Regions from separate parts of the Streptomyces sp. ITFR-6 genome, predicted to be linked through region 1. Evidence: riboswitches for the same ligand, from Rfam matches in the RefSeq annotation. Region 1 holds a riboswitch; each other region holds the start of a gene.
What was found. A riboswitch is a leader RNA that binds a small molecule or an ion and turns the genes downstream of it on or off. The one in region 1 is predicted to bind cyclic di-AMP.
Positions count from the first base shown of each region.

Region 2: another riboswitch for cyclic di-AMP. It lies ahead of RLT59_RS23595 (transglycosylase family protein); the one in region 1 lies ahead of RLT59_RS17110 (M23 family metallopeptidase).
Region 3: another riboswitch for cyclic di-AMP. It lies ahead of RLT59_RS35565 (LysM peptidoglycan-binding domain-containing protein); the one in region 1 lies ahead of RLT59_RS17110 (M23 family metallopeptidase).

Region 1 is NZ_CP134612.1:3,763,296-3,769,542, forward strand. Features, by position in the region: gene RLT59_RS17105 (aldo/keto reductase) at 1-530, opposite strand, end outside; gene RLT59_RS17110 (M23 family metallopeptidase) at 705-1,904, opposite strand; cyclic di-AMP (ydaO/yuaA leader) riboswitch at 1,916-2,069, opposite strand; gene RLT59_RS17115 (PP2C family protein-serine/threonine phosphatase) at 2,468-3,631, opposite strand; tRNA gene RLT59_RS17120 (tRNA-Met) at 3,817-3,890, opposite strand; partial or broken gene RLT59_RS17125 (SHOCT domain-containing protein) at 4,221-4,630, shown strand; gene RLT59_RS17130 (DinB family protein) at 5,161-5,697, shown strand; gene RLT59_RS17135 (Rossmann-fold NAD(P)-binding domain-containing protein) at 6,021-6,247, opposite strand, start outside.
Region 2 is NZ_CP134612.1:5,181,223-5,187,469, forward strand. Features, by position in the region: gene RLT59_RS23580 (nucleoside triphosphate pyrophosphohydrolase) at 1-920, shown strand, start outside; gene RLT59_RS23585 (cytochrome P450 family protein) at 950-2,263, shown strand; gene RLT59_RS23590 (transglycosylase family protein) at 2,370-3,344, shown strand; cyclic di-AMP (ydaO/yuaA leader) riboswitch at 3,693-3,866, shown strand; gene RLT59_RS23595 (transglycosylase family protein) at 3,871-4,617, shown strand; gene eno (phosphopyruvate hydratase) at 4,922-6,202, shown strand.
Region 3 is NZ_CP134612.1:7,856,013-7,862,259, reverse strand. Features, by position in the region: gene RLT59_RS35580 (GMC oxidoreductase) at 1-1,496, shown strand, start outside; gene RLT59_RS35575 (carboxymuconolactone decarboxylase family protein) at 1,655-2,134, opposite strand; gene RLT59_RS35570 (NAD(P)H-dependent amine dehydrogenase family protein) at 2,131-3,210, opposite strand; gene RLT59_RS35565 (LysM peptidoglycan-binding domain-containing protein) at 3,387-4,286, opposite strand; cyclic di-AMP (ydaO/yuaA leader) riboswitch at 4,290-4,478, opposite strand; gene RLT59_RS35560 (alpha/beta fold hydrolase) at 4,930-5,745, shown strand; gene RLT59_RS35555 (nitrobindin family protein) at 5,803-6,247, opposite strand, start outside.

The sequences.
Region 1 (6,247 bases):
TAACGGGCCAGTCCCTCGCGCTCGGAGAACTCCAGCGAGGCGCGGAGCCGTGCCGGGCTGATGTTGGAGGCGGCGATCTCGCGGACTTTGCCCTCCTTCACCAACTGGTCGAGGGCGGTGATGATCTCCTCGACGGGGACGGTCTCGTCGTCGTGGTGCGTGTAGTAGAGGTCGATGTAGTCCGTGCCGAGCCGGCGCAGCGACTCCTCCGCCCCGGCCTTGATGGTGGCGGCGGCGAGCCCCTTGTACTCGGGGTGGGAGCCGACCTTGGTGGCCAGGACGACGTCGGACCGGTTGCCCCGCGCGGCGAACCACTTGCCGATGAGGTTCTCCGACTCGCCGCCCACGTTGCCGGGGATCCAGGAGGTGTACGTGTCGGCCGTGTCGACGAAGTTGCCGCCGCCCGCCGTGTACGCGTCGAGAACGGCGAAGGACTGCGCCTCGTCGGCGGTCCAGCCGAAGACGTTGCCGCCGAGGGAGAGCGTGGAGACCTGGAGGCCGGAGGAACCGAGTCTGCCGAGAGAAGTCATGGATGGAACAACCCACCGCACCGCACGCGCTATTCCATGGCGACTACAGCTACACCCGTACGCCACGGCCCGGACCGGCGGAACCGACCGGCACGGACGAAGACCGGCAGCCCTGACGTCGGGGGGGTGAGCGTCAGGACTGCCGGGGTTCGTTGGACGTGGACTTCGGTGGACTCAGACCGTCAGGCCACGGGCGCGCAGCCACGGCATCGGGTCGATGCCGGTGCCGTCCGGGGTGTGGACCTCAAGGTGGAGGTGCGGGCCGGTCACGTTGCCGGTCGCGCCCACGCGTCCGATGGTGTCCCCGGTGGTGACCTGCTGGCCGACGCTGACACCGATCGAGGACTGGTGGCAGAACCACAGCTCCGTACCGTCCTCAAGCTCCAGGACCGTGCGGTAGCCGTACGCGCCGGACCAGCCGGCGGACTTGATGGTGCCGCTGTGGATGGCCTTGATCGGGGTACCGGTCGGCGCCGCGAAGTCGAGGCCCGTGTGGTAGCCGGAGGACCACATCGAACCGGCCTCACCGAAGGTCGAGGTGATCGTGTACGAGTAGGTGGGGATGGCGTAGCTGGCGGCGAGCTTGGCGAGCCGCACCGCTTCCGCCTTCTTCTTCGCCTCTTCCGCGGCCTTCTTCTTCGCGGCGGCGGCCTTGGCCTCGGCGGCGTCCTGCTGCTTCTTCGCCTCTGCGGCGGCCTTCTCCTCCGCGGCCTTCTCCTCGGCCGCCCTGGCCTCGGCGTCGGCGGAGTCCTGCTGCTGCTCGGCCTGCTGGAGGATGCGGGCGCGGAGCGCCTCACCGGCGTCCGTCGTGCCCTGCTCGGCCTCCGTGGTGGTGATGCCGGCCGTCGTCAGCGGGGCGGCGGCAGTCACGACCTCGGTCTTCTCCGCCTCGGACTCACCCGAGAACAACGCGCCGACGCCGGGCAGGGACTTGGCCTCGGGAAGTTTGTCCGAGATGGCGTCGGGAAGGGAGATAGACACGGGCGGCTTGCTCTGGGCGGAGGCCATGCCACCCGCACCGACGGCCGCGATGACACCGACGCCGAGGACGGTGGAGCTACGGGCGAGCCCGTTGCGCTGCTTGGCGACGCGGTGCTTGCCGCGCACGGGGCGGATGGACTCCTCCGTGGGGTTCCATTCCTCCCACGCCCGGTCGGATTCGGCCTCGTCGGCGCGGAGGCCGTTGCCGAACTCGGTCCCGAACTCGCTGCCCCGATCGGTCCCGTAGGCGGTTCCGTAGTCGGCACCGTGATCGGTTCCGTAAGCGGTTCCGTGGTTGGCGCCGTAAGCGGCACCGGGCCCGGTTCCGAAGTCGTTTCCGTGTTCGGGGGCGAACCGGTAGGGGGCTTCGGGGGCAGGCTTGTTGGACGCCACTGGGGCGCGCTCCTTTCCTTCCTTCTCGCCTACCGGGTTAGCTGACGGGTTCGGAGCAGGAAGGTCTCCTACGGGTTCCTCCGCCTCTCAACGAGACAGAGATGCCCGATTCACCCCATGTAGGTGGTTCCCCGGTTTCCTTGCGGAATTCGGCGCTCGCGCACGGTGCCGCCACTGACGGCGGCTGGGACAACCGCGCTGCGTTATCGAACGTTAATAGACACACCGGCCCGATTCCAAGCCGTTCCAACTGATCGTTCCGATCCTTGGCCTGGACTTTACGGGACACAACCGGGTGGAATCGGGCGAGTTGATCACCCCTCAGCCGTTAGCCGTCTTCTGACGTTGCGTCAAATGTTATGCGGAGGGGTTCCCTGTGGTTACGCACGGTGGCATCGGCCGCACCTCTCTCCCCACATCCGTCCACACTCCCCCCGTCCAGCCTCTCATCTTCACCCGGCTCCGACCAGGTTCACCCGGGCTCCACAGGGCCGCACCCGGCTTCACCGGGCCACACTCGTCATCACCAGGCCGCACTCGTCATCACCGGGCCGCACACGGCTTTACCCGGCTCCGCCGTCCAGGCCCACGATCTTCACGGTCGTGCGCCGGTCCGGCTGCCCCTCGGTCGGGCGCACGACCGCGAGCAGGGCCATGTCATCGGTCGTCACCCCACCGGTGTGCAGCCGTACGTCATCGGTCAGCGCCGACAGCAGCTCCTCGGGCCCCGGGAAGATCCGTCCGCGCAGCCGCTCGGCGGGATCGTAGAAGACCCCGTCGGCGTCCCGGGCCTCGGAGAGGCCGTCCGTATAGAGGAGCAGCGTCGACCCCGCGGGCAGCTCCCACTCGTCGGAGCGGTCCGGCCACACGCCCAGGTCCATCCCCAGGGGCAGCGCGGGCAACGTGGGCCGCAGCTGCTCCAGCGCCCCGTCCGAGTGCAGCAGCAGCGGTTCGGGGTGGCCGCGGTTGACCACGCGCACCCGGCTGGAGCCCTGCGGGATCTCCGCCAGCGCGGCGGTGACGAACCCTTCGACCGCGTCGAGCCCGCCGCGCCTGCTCGACTCCCGCGCCAGCGCGCGCTCCAGCCGCTGAGCCACCCCCTCCAGTGACCGCTCCTGCTCGGCGGCCTCCCGGAACGCCCCGATGATCACCGCCACCGCCTCCACCGCGTCCAGGCCCTTGCCGCGCACGTCCCCGACCACCAGCCGCACCCCGTACGGGGTGTCCGTGACCGAGAACAGGTCACCGCCGACGAACTCGTCCGCCTGTGCCGCCTCGTACCGCGCGGCCACGTACAGCCCGCCGATCCGGTCGGACGGGGTCGGCAGCACCGCGCGCATGGCGGTCGCCGCGATGACCCGGGCGGAGGCCAGCTGCTCGTTGCTGCGCCGGACGACCCCGTTGATGAAGACCGCGAGGACCGAGACGGTGAGGACGGTGAGCAGCTCGATGAACGGCACGACCCGGAACAGCGTTCCGCCGTAGAGCCACAGCGCGGCCACACACAGCAGCGCACCGGCCCCGACCCGGATCGTGCCGGCCCGCGAGAAGAACGGTGCGGCGATCAGCGGGGCCGCGGCGAACAGGGGAACAGCGGTGAAGGCGGGCGGAGTGAAGAAGTCGAACAGCAACCCGCCGATGAGCATGACCCCGGGCAGTACCCGGACGAGCCGGCGGTTCCGGACCTCATAGGTGCGCCTCCCCCGCCGCTGCTCCCGCTTCCCCACCTTTGCTCTCCTGCCCGGTGCGCTCAGGGCCGCGAACGGTACCGCGCACCACCCCCAGACTTCCCGGAGCACGGTCGCGGGGCGAGTGCTCGACGGCCAATGGGATGACGCGCGCGGCGCGGCACGTACGTACGGAAACGAATCAGGCCCGGCACGCGCTATGCGTACCGGGCCTGATTCTTCAGTAGCGGGGACAGGATTTGAACCTGCGACCTCTGGGTTATGAGCCCAGCGAGCTACCGAGCTGCTCCACCCCGCGTCGGTAAACACCACTCTACGGCATGTCCGACGCACTCATGACCACCCCGCACTCCTCGCCACCCGGCCCGGTCGCCCACCGACCGCACCGGAGGCCTCGACGGAGACCTCGCCGGAAGACTTCAACGGAGAACTCAACGTGGCGAAATCGAGAACGTATTACGGGGGCTCGTGTTCTGCCGCTGCCGCGAGCTGCTCCCGGTCTCTCATCGCGGCCTGCCTGAGGGCCTCCACCGATGACCACACCGCTCACCCACCGCACGGCACCCGAAATGCGATGGTATGAATTATTTCGTATTCACCCATTGGACGCGGCTCCCTGGAGTGGACGATGGACGACTACCCCTTGCTCAACCTCTTCTGGACCATGCTCTGGTTTTTCTCTGGATCATGTGGCTGTTCCTCCTCTTCCGCGTGATCATGGACATCTTCCGCAGCCACGACCTGGGTGGATGGGCCAAGGCGGGCTGGCTGATCCTCGCCCTGGTGCTGCCGTATCTGGGCGTCCTGATCTACGTGATCGCCCGCGGCAAGTCCATGAGCGCGCGTGACGCGAAAGAGGCGAAGGATCGGGATGCCGCCTTCAAGGCGTACGAGAGAGACGCCGCAGGAACGGACGCGGGCGGCGGCGCGACGAAGGGCAACCACGTCGAGGACCTGGCGAAACTGGCCGATCTCAAGGACAAGGGCGCGATCACGGACGAGGAGTACCAGCAGGCGAAGACGCAGCTTCTCGTCTGACCCGGAGCGCCGCGCGGTGCGGGCGTCGGCGCGGGTGCCGACGCCCGCACCGGCGCGTTCGGATTGAGCACCGTGACATCGGTGCCGGTGCCGTACGAGGTGTAGCTCCGGTATGAAGGGGGACGGGCCGGGCGTACTGGTGCCTCTGAGGCCCAGCGGACGGATGATGCGGTCGTTCAGCTCGTGTGCCCAGCTGAGGCCCGTCACCTCGCGGATGATCATCGCGGCGAGCACGTCCGTGCCGGGGTAGAACTTCCGCGAATCCCGCATGGCCGGCCCGACCAACTCCTCCGGCGAGCAGGTGCGGAACCGCTCGGCCCGGTAGCCGGCCACCAGCGCCGCGGGGACCGCCACATCCGGCTTTCCCCCGATGCACCGACGCACTGCCCACAGGGCGGGGCCGGGGGGTGCCCCTGTACGCGGCCCGGCGACCGATGAGTTGCGACGCTAAGCGGCGTCCTACTCGGGAACGTGCCCGCCAGGCACGTCCGAACTCGACCGAGCTTGATGACCCATGAGGAGCTTCCGCGGTGAGCGACATTGTGGTCCAGAAGATCATCCGGCCCGAGCGTGCGCTGTCGGGCCCGTGGCTGGAGGTGATCGCCTCGAATCTCGACTACCACCGGGCAACGTTCCTGTGGAAGTGCGAGAGCCTCTCGGACGAACAGCTGCGGTTACGCCCTTTGCGGTCCTCCGCGTTGACCCTGCTGGGGCTCATGAGGCACCTGCAGGGCGCCGAACGTGCCTGGTTCCAGCTGGCGTTGGCCGGCACGACGCCCTGCTTCTTCCCCTATCGGACCTACGTCACCGCTGACGGCGGCGAGTGGTACGACGAGTCGGACGCGACGCCCGCCAAGGACGTGTACGAGGACTACCTCAAGGCGTGCGAGGAGTCGCGACAGGTCTTCGCCAAGGTGACCGCCGACCTCACGCGCATCGTGCCGAACCCTGAATTCGGTGGCACCGATGTGCGGTTCATCCTGGAGCACATGATCGAGGAGTACGCCCGCCACGTCGGCAACGCGGATCTCCTCCGCGAGGCCATCGACGGCGTCACGGGCGAGTAGCGAGCCGGCGCGGGACCGGACCGGCATCGGCCAGATCGAGGGGGCGGAACCGTGGACATCCCCGCAGAACTCAGCATTGGCGAATGAAACCGCGTCCTGCGGGAGTCCCGCGGTATGTCCCGGCCGGTACTCGCCGCCGCGCTGCAGGTCTCCGACCTTTCCGTGATCACTGGCACCGACCTCGACGGCACGGCACAGCCCGTTCCGCTGGGTCGGCTCTCTCACCCAGGCATGCCCACGATCTGGTCCGCAGTCATGACCCGCGGTCATGACCCGCAGCCTGGCGGGTCCGGCGGCAGGGGCGGTAGACCCAGCTACCCGCCCTACTGATCCCCTGCCCGTACCCCGAGGCCGGCGGAGAAGTAATGGCCGTTGTCCAGATCGGCGAGCATGCCGGGCTGAGCGGGTTTCCAGCCGGGGGTCCGGCGGGTGGTGAGGCTGGACGCCGGGAGGTCCAGGGTGACCAGGTTCGCGAGGAAGCCAAAGTATCCCGGCACCATCAGTACGTCCGCGGGGATGCTCACGGCGGGCAGGCCCAGGCGGCTGCCGA
Region 2 (6,247 bases), 1.4 Mb from region 1:
CCGCCTGGCAGACGCTGCACGCCGCCGACCGGGTGCTCTGCGGGGAGCCCGGCCAGCCGCAGCTGCCGTATCTGCGCGAGGCGGGCATCACCGTGGAGGCGGCCGTCCCCGACGCCGAGGAGCTCGTCGCCTCCTGCGCCGGGGGCCGGACCTCGGTCGTCCTCACCGGGGGCGAGGGCAACCAGCCGCTGACCGACGGGCTGGCGAGGCTGGCCGGTTCGGGGCGGGTGCAGATGCCGGACCTGGAGCTGCTGCCCGGTTCGTACGATCTGCCGGGCGCCCGCCTCCTCGACCTCGTCCAGGTCATGGACCGGATCAGGATCGAGTGCCCCTGGACCTCGCAGAAGACCCACAAGGGCCTCGCCAAGTACGCCATCGAGGAGGCGTACGAGCTCGTCGAGGCGATCGAGGACGGCAACCGCGAGGAGCTGCGCGAGGAGCTCGGTGACGTACTGCTCCAGGTCGTCTTCCACGCCCGCATCGCGGAAGAGGACGAGCAGGAGCCCTTCTCCGTGGACGACGTCGCCGCCACGCTCGTCGAGAAACTGATCCACCGCCACCCGCACGTCTTCGGCGACGAGACCGCCGAGACCCCGGAGGACGTCCACGCGCACTGGCTGCGGACCAAGGCGATCGAGAAGCAGCGCGAGTCCGTCACCGACGGCGTACCCCTCGGCCAGCCCGCCCTCGCCCTCGCCGCGAAGCTGGCCGGCCGCGCCCGCACCGCCGGCCTCGACGTGCCGCTCCCCGAGGGCGACGGCATCGGCTACCGCCTCCTCGCCCTGGCCGTCCGCGCCCAGGAGAACGGCACCGACCCGGAGGCCGCCCTGCGCGCGGCGGGCCGCGCCTACCGGGACGCCATCAGGGCGGCGGAGGGTAACGGACAGCGGCACGGGGCGGCTGCGGAGGGCAACGGATAGCCGTCCCGGCCAGCGGATAACGTCGGGGGGTGAACGACAGCCCCGCCGACACCTGCCCCGCCCACCCGGCCGACGCCGTGCCGCCCGCCCCCGCACTCTTCACCTGGGAGTTCGCCACCGACCCGTACCCCGCGTACGCCTGGCTGCGCGAGCACAGCCCCGTGCACCGCACCACGCTGCCCAGCGGGGTCGACGCCTGGCTCGTCACCCGGTACGCGGACGCCAGGCAGGCCCTCGCCGACACACGGCTCTCCAAGAACCCCGCGCACCACGCCGGGCCGGCGCACGCCAAGGGCCGCACGGGCATCCCGGGCGAGCGCAAGGCGGAGCTGATGACGCATCTGCTGAACATCGACCCGCCCGACCACACCCGGCTGCGGCGACTCGTGTCGAAGGCGTTCACGCCCCGGCGCATCGCGGAGTTCGCGCCGCGCGTGCAGGAGCTGACGGACCGCCTCATCGACTCCTTCGTCGAGAAGGGGGAGGCGGACCTCATCCACGAGTTCGCCTTCCCCCTCCCCATCTACGCGATCTGCGACCTGCTGGGCGTCCCGCGCGAGGACCAGGACGACTTCCGGGACTGGGCGGGCATGATGATCCGCCACGGCGGCGGCCCCAGGGGCGGGGTAGCCCGTTCCGTGAAGAAGATGCGCGGATATCTGCTCGAACTCATCCACCGCAAGCGCGAGAACCCCGGGGACGACCTGATCTCGGGGCTGATCCGGGCGAGCGACGACGGCGAGCACCTGACCGAGAACGAGGCCGCCGCGATGGCCTTCATCCTCTTGTTCGCCGGCTTCGAAACGACCGTCAACCTCATCGGCAACGGCGTTCACACCCTGCTGGGCCATCCGGAGCAGCGTGAACGGCTCCAGCGTTCCCTGGCGGCGGGCGAGACGGCGCTGCTGGCCACCGGCGTCGAGGAACTGCTGCGTTTCGACGGCCCGGTGGAGCTGGCGACCTGGCGATTCGCCACCGAGGCGCTGACGATCGGCGGGCAGCGGATCGCGGAGGGGGATCCCGTACTCGTGGTGCTTGCCGCCGCGGACCGGGACCCCGAACGGTTCGGCGCTCCCGACACCCTGGACCTCTCGCGGCGTGACAATCAGCACCTCGGCTACGGACACGGCATCCATTACTGCTTGGGAGCACCGCTCGCCCGGCTGGAGGGACAGGCCGCGCTCGCCACGCTGCTGAAACGCCTCCCGGACCTGCGACTTGCGGGGGAAGCTACCGATTTGCGCTGGCGCGGCGGGCTCATCATGCGCGGACTGCGGACGCTTCCGGTGGAGTTCACCCCCGGGGCCACCACCAAGGAAGGTGACACTCTGTCAACTCTGTGACTTTGGCGTGATCTCCGCTGCATCGACTTGTGACACACGTTCGAGTCCCGCTAGGTTCACCGTTCGACTCACCAGTCACCTTTTCAGTCACACGGAAGGCATTCCCATGGGCTCCGCGAACGGCAGACACCGTCGCCCTCGTCAGGCACCCGCGATCATCGTCGCCGCAGGCGTGACCGGCTCGGCCATCGCCATCCCGCTGCTCGGCGCGGCCGGTGCGCACGCCGCCGACGCCTCGACCTGGGACCGGGTCGCGGAGTGCGAGAGCGGCGGCATGTGGAGTGCCGACCTCGGCAACGGGTTCTACGGCGGTCTTCAGTTCTCGCAGGAGGTCTGGAAGTCCTACGGCGGCGAGACGTACGCCCCGCGCGCGGACCTCGCCAGCCGGTCGCAGCAGATCGCCGTGGCGGAGAAGGTGCTGGGCGATCAGGGGCCGAAGGCGTGGCCCAGTTGCGCCGTCATCTCCGGCCTCACCCCGGAGGGCTCCCTGCCGGGTGTCGATCCGGGCGTCGATCCGGCCGCCACCCCGTCCGCGGACCCGGCGGAGAGCGCGGACCCGGCCGGGAGCGCGGACCCGTCCGCGACTGCCGACCCGTCAGAGAGCGCGGACCCGGCGGACGACGCGGCCGAGGACGCCACGAAGGCCCCGTCGGACGACGCCACGTCCGGCCCGGCCGGCAAGGACCGGAAGGCGGACGCCTCGTCCTCCCCGGACGCCACGCCCCCGGCGTCCGGCTCCTCCGGCGCGGGTGACCCCTCCGGTGGCCGGGACGGGTCCTCCCCGGCCGCGGAGGCGGGCGGCAAGCACCGCGGAGCGCCGGCCCCGGAGCGGACCGGTGACGGCCGGGACGCGGGGCGGCACGCCTCGCGGGGGGACGCGGACGGACGCGGCACGGGCGCGCCGGCCGCCGACGGCACGTACACCGTCCGGCCCGGCGACAACCTCTGGGCCATCGCCGACGCGCAGAAGCTGCCCGGCGGCTGGACCGGGCTGTACGAGGCCAACAAGGCGGCCGTCGGCTCCGACCCGGACCTCATCCTCCCCGGCCAGCACCTCGATCTCGGCGTGAAGACCGGCTGAGACCTGACGCCGGGTCGATCGTGGAAGCGGGCGCGGAAGCGAGCGTGGAGACGGTCTGATCAACAGCTGAAGATGCCTCGATCCTGGGGTACTTAAGAGGCCTATGTCCCACTTTTGAATAAGTGAGACATGGGTCTCTTCGCATGAACTCGCGTGTCTTGTCCGGGAGGTCCCCCCACATCCGTTCCGACCTGCGTAAATAGACGTTAATCAGATGCAAATAAGGACTGTTTATCCGGTATGTCCTTCTTTGAATGTAGGGGTTCGGTGTGTTTACGGTCAGAACCGCTCGCACCGCGGGCCCCGTCGATCGTCACGCCGAATCCTGCCGTCGGTCGAAGGGAACAGACGCGTAAAGCGCCGTAGGCAGGAGCGGGGGACCCAGGTAAGCGCCGGGCCCGGTCGTCGAACACGACGCATCGGGAACGGCTTGGGGTTAAGTCGTGCGCTAGGACGTGCGACCGGGCAACTCACTTGGCCCGAACCCGACAGCTCACCTCGCAGGCGTCGGTGAGGAGAAGTCTCGATGCTGCTCAACAGCAAGGGCAACAAGCACCGCCGCCCGTCCAAGGCCGTCCGTATCGCCACGCTCGCCGGTGTGACCGGTGCCGCCATCGCCGTGCCCCTGATGGGTGCCACCGGCGCCTCCGCCGCCTCCGTCTCCACGTGGGACGCGGTCGCCCAGTGCGAGTCCGGCGGCAACTGGTCCATCAACACCGGCAACGGCTACTACGGCGGTCTGCAGTTCTCGCAGTCCAGCTGGGCCGCCGCCGGTGGTACCCAGTACGCGGCCCGCGCCGACCTGGCCACCAAGGCCCAGCAGATCGCGGTCGCCGAGAAGCTCCTCGACATGCAGGGACCGGGCGCCTGGTCCTGCGCCGGTGCCGGCAACCTGAGCAACGACGGTGTCGACCCGGGCGTCGACACCGGCTCCAGCGCCCCCAAGGCGGAGACCGCTCCCAAGCGGGAGTCCGCTCCGGCGCAGCAGGCCGAGCCGAAGAAGGCCGAGCGCACCGAGGCTCCGGCCACCAACCGCTCGGACCGCTCGACCGCCCCCGGGGCCGGGCAGAAGAAGACCGTGACCACCCCGACCGGCGAGAAGGTCGAGAAGGGTGACGGCGAGTACAAGGTCGTCACCGGCGACTCGCTGAGCAAGATCGCGGCCGACCACAAGGTCAAGGGCGGCTGGCAGCAGCTGTTCAAGCTCAACAAGGACATCGTCGAGGACGCCGACATGATCTTCCCGGGTCAGCAGCTCCACCTGGCGAAGTAGTACGGCGCCCACTTTCCTCGCCGCACTCCCCGGCCCGGTTCGCGTCTTCCCCCACGCGTGCCGGGCCGGGGCCTGTCGGCCGCCGGTCCGGCGGACGGGCGGTCCGGCGTACCGACTGTTCAACTGTTGTAGTTACCGGTCAGTAAATTTCTGGTCTTTCATCCCGCTATGACTGCTCTTGGGTCCTTTTTCGTCCCAGGGGACGGGCGGGCGGCCGACTGAGACGGCCGGGCCGGTTAGGCTCTTGTCGCAAGGCCAAAGCGACCCTGCACAACCAGCGTCATATCCCAGAAGGAGATGCCTCGTGCCGTCCATCGACGTCGTCGTAGCCCGGGAAATCCTCGACTCCCGGGGCAACCCCACGGTCGAGGTCGAGGTTGGCCTCGACGACGGCAGCACGGGCCGTGCTGCCGTTCCGTCCGGAGCCTCCACCGGTGCTTTCGAGGCCATTGAGCTTCGCGACGGTGACCCCAACCGCTACCACGGAAAGGGCGTCGAGAAGGCGGTCCTCGCCGTGATCGAGCAGATCGGCCCGGAGCTCGTCGGCTACGACGCGACCGAGCAGCGGCTGATCGACCAGGCCATGTTCGACCTGGACGCCACGGAGAACAAGGGCTCGCTCGGCGCCAACGCCATCCTCGGCGTCTCGCTCGCCGTCGCCCACGCCGCGTCCGAGGCCTCGGACCTGCCGCTGTTCCGCTACCTCGGTGGCCCGAACGCGCACCTGCTGCCCGTCCCGATGATGAACATCCTCAACGGTGGGTCGCACGCCGACTCCAACGTGGACATCCAGGAGTTCATGATCGCCCCGATCGGCGCGGAGTCCTTCTCCGAGGCCCTGCGCTGGGGCGCCGAGGTCTACCACACGCTGAAGAAGGTCCTGAAGACCAAGGGCCTGTCCACCGGTCTCGGTGACGAGGGCGGCTTCGCGCCGAACCTGGAGTCCAACCGTGCCGCGCTCGACCTCATCGTCGAGGCCATCAAGGAAGCCGGCTACGCCCCCGGCAAGGACATCGCGCTCGCGCTCGACGTCGCCGCGTCCGAGTTCTACAAGGACGGCACGTACGAGTTCGAGGGCAAGTCCCGCTCGGCCGCCGAGATGACCGAGTACTACGAGGAGCTCGTCGACGCGTACCCGCTGGTCTCCATCGAGGACCCGCTGTACGAGGACGACTGGGCCGGCTGGAAGGTCATCACCGAGAAGATCGGCGCCAAGGTGCAGATCGTCGGCGACGACCTCTTCGTCACCAACCCGGAGCGCCTGGCCCGCGGCATCGAGGAGGGCTCCGCCAACGCCCTGCTCGTCAAGGTCAACCAGATCGGTTCGCTGACCGAGACCCTGGACGCCGTCGAGCTGGCCCAGCGCAACGGCTTCAAGTGCATGATGTCCCACCGCTCCGGCGAGACCGAGGACGTCACCATCGCCGACCTCGCGGTCGCCGTGAACTGCGGCCAGATCAAGACCGGCGCCCCGGCCCGTTCGGACCGCGTCGCCAAGTACAACCAACTGCTGCGCATCGAGGAGATCCTCGACGACGCCGCGGTGTACGCGGGCCGTTCGGCGTTCCCGCGGTTCAAGGGCTGACAAGCCCGACCGGGTCCAGCGACCCGGCCTCCGTCCGTCCCCGCA
Region 3 (6,247 bases), 4.1 Mb from region 1:
TCGGCAGCGGGGAGCACGTTCCGGTCCTGGTGATCGGCACCGGGTACGGCGGCTCCGTGGCCGCCCTGCGGCTCGCCCGCGCGGGCATCAAGGTCCACATGGTCGAGATGGGCATGTCCTGGGACACCCCCGGCTCCGACGGCAAGATCTTCGCCAACACGACAAGCCCCGACGGCCGCTCGTACTGGCTGCGCACCAAGACCAAGCAGCCCCTCAGCAACTTCCTCGGCTTCCCCATCGACCGGTCGATCCCCCGCTACACCGGAATCCTGGACCCGGAGGACTTCAGCGGCATCACGGTCTACCAGGGGCGCGGCGTCGGCGGTGGCTCGCTGGTCAACGGCGGCATGGCCGTCACCCCGAAGCGGGAGAACTTCGGCGCCGTCCTCCCCACGGTCAACGCCGACGAGATGTACTCCACCTACTACCCGCGCGCCAACTACGGCCTCGGCGTCGGCACCGTGGACCCGGCCTGGTTCGACAGCGTCGACTGCTACAAGTACGCCCGGGTCGGCCGCAAGCAGGCACAGCGCTCAGGCTTCCCGTTCGTCTTCGTGCCGGACGTGTACGACTGGGACTACATGGAGCAGGAGGCGGCCGGCACCGTACCCAAGTCGGCGCTGGCGGGTGAGATCCTCTACGGCAACAACTACGGCAAGAAGTCCCTGCAGAAGACCTACCTCGCCCAGGTCATGGCGACCGGGAACGTCACCATCTCGCCTCTGCACAAGGTGACTTCGGTCTCTCCGGCGTCGGCCGGCGGCTACACCGTCGTCATCGACCAGCTGCGCACCGACGGGAGCACGGAGGCCACCAAGACGGTGACCGCGGACAAGGTGTTCTTCGCGGCCGGCAGCGTCGGCACGAGCAAGCTGCTGACCGAGCTGAAGGCGACCGGCAAGCTGCCCGCCCTCAACAACGAGATCGGCAAGGGCTGGGGCGACAACGGCAACGTCATGTGCGGCCGCGCCAACCACCTGTGGGACCCGACCGGCGCGGTCCAGTCGAGCATCCCCTGCGGCGGCATCGACAACTGGGCCGCCGGCGGCGCGTTCGCCGAGGTCGCGCCGCTGCCGACCGGGATCGAGACGTTCGCCTCGTTCTACCTGTCGATCACGAAGAACCCGAACCGCGCCCAGTTCTCCTGGAACCCCGCGACGGGCAAGGTCGACCTGAACTGGCAGACCGCCTGGAAGCAGCCGTCCATCGACATGGCCAAGACGATCTTCGACAAGATCAACGCGAAGGAGGGGACGATCTACCGGACGGACCTCTTCGGTGTGTACAAGATTTGGGGCGACCACCTCACCTATCACCCCCTCGGGGGCGCGGTGCTGGACAGGGCAACCGACAACTACGGCCGTCTGCACGGGTATTCGGGCCTGTACGTGATCGACGGCGCGCTGATCCCCGGCAACACCAGCGTCAATCCGTTCGTCACCATCACGGCGCTCGCCGAACGGAACATCGAGAAGATCATCGCGACCGATCTGTGACACCGGCCCGGTCCGGCCGGCCGGGAGGAGACGCCGGGACGGCTCTCCTCCCGGGTACGCCCCGGGCCCGGGGTGCGACGCACGGGCCCCGGGGCGTCCGGCTCACGGCTCACGGCTCAGTGGCCGGACGCACGGGCCAGGGGCCTCCGGCTCACGGTTCAGTGGCCGGGCAGCACGCACACGGCGTCGAGACCCAGTACGTGGTTGAGCCGGCCGAAGGCCAGCCAGGAGCCGATGCTCATGCTCAGCTCGACGATCTCGCGCTGGCTGTAGTGCGCGGTCATCCGGGTCCAGAACTCCTCGTCCAGACCGTGGTGGTCCACGGCGTACCGCTCGGCGTACTCGGCGGCCAGCCGGGTCCGGTCGTCGAAGGCCGCGGTGGTGCGCCACTCGTTCACCGCGTCGGCGAACTCCTCCTCGACCTTCTCGCCGTCCCGTTCGGTGCGCCAGTCCAGACAGAACAGGCACCCGTTGATCTGGGCGATCCGCAGCCGGGCGGCCTCGAACTCCCGCAGGCCCAGCGTGGTGTGCTCGTACACCGACAGGGAGAAGTTCGCGGCGGCCATCCCGATTCCGGGGACCATGTCGCCCCACACGTATCCGATCGGCTCCTGGCCCTCGGGTATGTCGATGATCATGGCTGCTTCCTTCCGAGTCTGCCGGCTGCGGGGCGCAGGGGGACGTCGAGTGCGTCGTAGAGTCCGGGTTCCGCGTCCACCAGCCAGTCGATGGCGTTCACCAGCCGGCCGACCGCGGTGGCGTTGCCGCCCGCCGAGCGGTTCTCGTCCTCGTCGGTGGCCTCCACGGTGACCTCGATGCGCGGACGGCCCTCGATGATCACGCGGTGGGCGCCGGCGCCGTCGGGCGGCGACGGCCAGTCCGGGGCGCAGGAGGGGTGGATGCGTGTGATGTGCTCGATGACGATGCGGGGCTCGCCCCCGACGATGCCCTGTACCTCGAACCGCACCGCGCCCTGGGTGCCCGCCGCGAACTCGCCCATGGTCCGGGTGGTGACCGTCGTCTCCAGTGGCCGCCGGGCCATGGTCTCGCGGATGTCGTCGAGCTCCACACCCAGGGCCCTGGCCATCAGCCGCAGCTGCCCGCCCCACACCATCGTCGGGACGGAGGCCGCGAGCATCAGCGGCTCGTACTCCATGGGATGGCCCATGCCGATCAGGTCTCGGACCGCGTCGGGCTGGTCGTAGGTGGAGTAGTCGAAGATCTCCTGGCAGCGGATCGCGTCGACCGTGCTGCCGAGTCCGCTGATCATCAGGGGCAGCACGTCGTTGCCCCAGCCCGGGTCGACGCCGGAGACGAACAGTGAGCCGCCGCCGTCCGCGACAGCGGCCAGCACCGGGCCGCGCAGCTCGGGCGGGGCGCTCCGCTGGTCGTAGAGGGCGTACAGGGCGGGGGTGACGACCACCGCCCCGGTCCGGACCGCCCTGGTGATGTCGGCGAGCGCCTCGTCGGGGCGGATGTCCCCGGAGGCCGCGTACACGACCGCGCCGGGAGCGGTGGCCAGCACCGCGTCGATGTCGTCGGTCGCCGCGACGCCCAGATCGCGGCCGGTCCCGGCGAGGTCGCCCGCGTCGCGGCCCACCTTGCCCGGATCGTGAACAAGCACATGCGCCAGTTTCAGGGCCGGATGGGCCTCGACGGCGCGGATGGCCGCGCGGCCGACATTGCCGGTTCCCCAGACCACCGTGGAAATCATGCGGCGGAGGGTAGCGCGCGAGATGAAAGGTTCATAGTGCCATCGCGCACCCGGTTGCGGGGCGGCCTGAGCGGGCCCGAGGGGGGCCGCACGGCACGCGAAAGGGGTGGGAAGGAGCCGCGTGGCTCCTTCCCACCCCTGCGCCCGGTCCCTCCCGAAGGCGGGGCCGGGGCATGTCAGTAGGCGCCGAAGACGTTGTCGATGGAGCCGTAGGTGGCCGCGGCGTAGTTGCACGCGGCGGTGATGTTGGCGACCGGGTCGAGGATGTCCGTCGACGTACCGGCCACGTGGTAGGCCTCGAAGGTGGGCTGGATCACCTGGAGGAGACCCTTGGAGGGCGTGCCGGCGACGGCGTTCGAGTCCCAGTTGTTCACGATCTGCGGGTTGCCGGAGGACTCGCGGATCACGTTGCGGTAGATGCCGTCGTAGCTGCCCGGGATGCCGTTCTGGGCCATCACGGCGAGCGACTCCTTGATCCAGCCGTCGAGGTCGTCGGTGTACGCCGTCGCGGCCTGCGCGGGGGCGGTGGCAGCGGTCTCGGTGGCGGTGGTCTTCTCCGCGACGGGCGCGGCCGTCCGCTCGGAGCGGTCGGCGCGGTCGGTCCCCTCGGACCGGTCGGACGACTGCGCGGCGTCGGTCGCGGGCTTCGATTCGGTCGCGGCCTTCGATTCGGCGGTGGGAGCCGCCTTCGGGGCTACGGCGGCGGACTTGGCGCCGATGGTCAGCTTGAGGCCCGGGTGAATCAGGTCGGGGTTTCCGCCGACCGCACTCCGGTTGTCCTGGTAGAGCCGCTCCCAGCCACCACTGAGGGAATGCCCACGGGCGATCTTGGCAAGCGAATCGCCGGAGACCACGGAATAGACGGTGGACTCCGCCTTGTGGGCCGCAATTCCCTTGGCAGCAAAGGGGGTCGAGGACGCCGACTTTTCCGCGACGGCGGGGTGCGCCGGTGCGGCAGAAGCGGATCCGGCACCGATCAGGGGGAGCGCGAGAACGACTCCGCCCGTGCTCACGGCGATGAAGCCGCGGGTCAGGGTGGTGGACTTGAAACGACGGTACTTACCCGTGATGGGCATGGCGTATTTCCTCTCCGCCGCCTGCGAGGTGAGCTGTCGGGTTCGGACTGGAGATGTCCGGCCGCACATGATGGCGACTTAACCCCAAGCCGCTCCGGATTCCGGACCGGCAGTAAACCTGGGTCCCCCGCTCCTGCCGTAGGTGAGTGGGTCGGGTTCCCGGACGGCGGCAGGATTCGGCGTTCCATCCGGATTGACGGTGACCGTAAGCGAAAAACGCCGGACGAAACAAGCCCGGAATTCTTGATCCCAATTGATTCGCAAGATCAATTAAAGGAAATGCCCAGCATCAGACCTCTCGGGGGAAGTCAACTTTCTTGGCACAGCAGGGAACCGAGGCCGGACGCACCGCGTCCGGGGCCGGGAAGGTGATGCTGACCACTGAGCCCGAAAAGGGTGATTTGCTCAATATTCATCACCTTTGGACTATGAAAAAAGGTTCTTCGGTGGGTTATTAATGATGAATACGACTAACTACACAATTAGGACATTCCATCAAGCTCTACAGCCGGACGGCCGCAGCACTCGCGGCGTGGCGCCTCCGTCAATACATCTCTATTGATGCATCTAAATAGATGTACTACGGTGTGAGGCATCGGTCGGCGCTCATGGCGCCGCCCACCACTGAGACCGGGAGAACCCCATGTTCCTCGACACCGATGGCGCCACGCTCCACTACGAGATCCGCGGCTCCGGTCCCCTGCTGCTCGTCTCCCAGAGCGGTGAGGGCGACGCCGACCGCAGCACCGACCTGGTCGACCGGCTCGTGGACAGCTGGACCGTGGTCACCTACGACCGCCGGGGCCTCTCCCGTAGCACGCTCGACGATCCCGGACAGCGCGTCACCATGGCGCGGCACGCCGACGACGTGCACCGGCTGCTGGCCGAACTGACCGATGAGCCCGCCCTGATGCTCGGATGCAGCATGGGCGCCGCCATCGGGCTGCACCTGGCGCTCGCCCACCCCGAGCAGCTCGGGCTGCTCGGGGCACACGACCCGGTCACGCCGTCCCTGCTGCCCGCCGGACAGCGCGAGCAGCACACCGCCGAGCTGGCGCACCTTCAGGACATCCACCGCGACGGCGGTCTGGCAGCGGCCTTCCCCGAGATCGCCCGGGTCCTCGGCATCGACCCGGCGCGCCAGGAGACCGAACCGGGGCTCACCCCGATGCCGCTCACCCCGCGCCGTGTGGCGAACTTCGGCTTCTTCATCGAGCGCGACTTCACCGCGGTCATCGAAGCCGAGCTCGACCGGGAGGCGCTGCGGGCGACTCCCGTACGCATCGTGCCCGCGAGCGGCAGCACCACGGCGCCATCCGTCTTCGTCGGCCAGTGCGCACAGAGCCTCGCCGGACTGGTCGGCCGGGAGACCGTCCCGTTCCCCGGCGGGCACAACGGCAACACCACGCATCCGCGGGCGTTCGCGACCCGGCTGCGGGACGTGCTGTCCGGGGTATGAGCGGGGGCGCTGTCGGACGGACGGGACGACGGCCGCCGCCCCGTCACGGCGAGCGGATCAGTGCGGCCTGCTACCGCCCTCGCGCCGGAGCCGCGCCGAGAGGTGGTGCTGGAGCGGCTGGCCGACCGCCGCGAGGTCGTGGACGAATTCGAGCGTGCCGTCATCCGTCAGGGTGTAGCGACGGCGGGTGGCGCTGACCTCCTTGGCGGTGGGCGCGAGCGCGACCTGATGGGTGGCGAGGTCGGCCACGCCGTCGGCCGCACGGCCCGTCAGGATCTCCGCGACACCGGTGGGCTGAGTGATCAGCGCCTCCACCCGCCCGTCCGCCTGCATCCGCCACCAGCCGCTCTCCCGTGCGGACGGCCGCAACAGGGCGCCGTCCGCGTCGAGCAGCCAGGCGCGCGCCTCGTAATGGAGGAAGGGCCGCCCGTCGTGACTGAAGGTCACCTGCTGCGCGTACCGGAACTCCTCGGCGAGCGTCAGGTACTCACCGCTGCCCCGC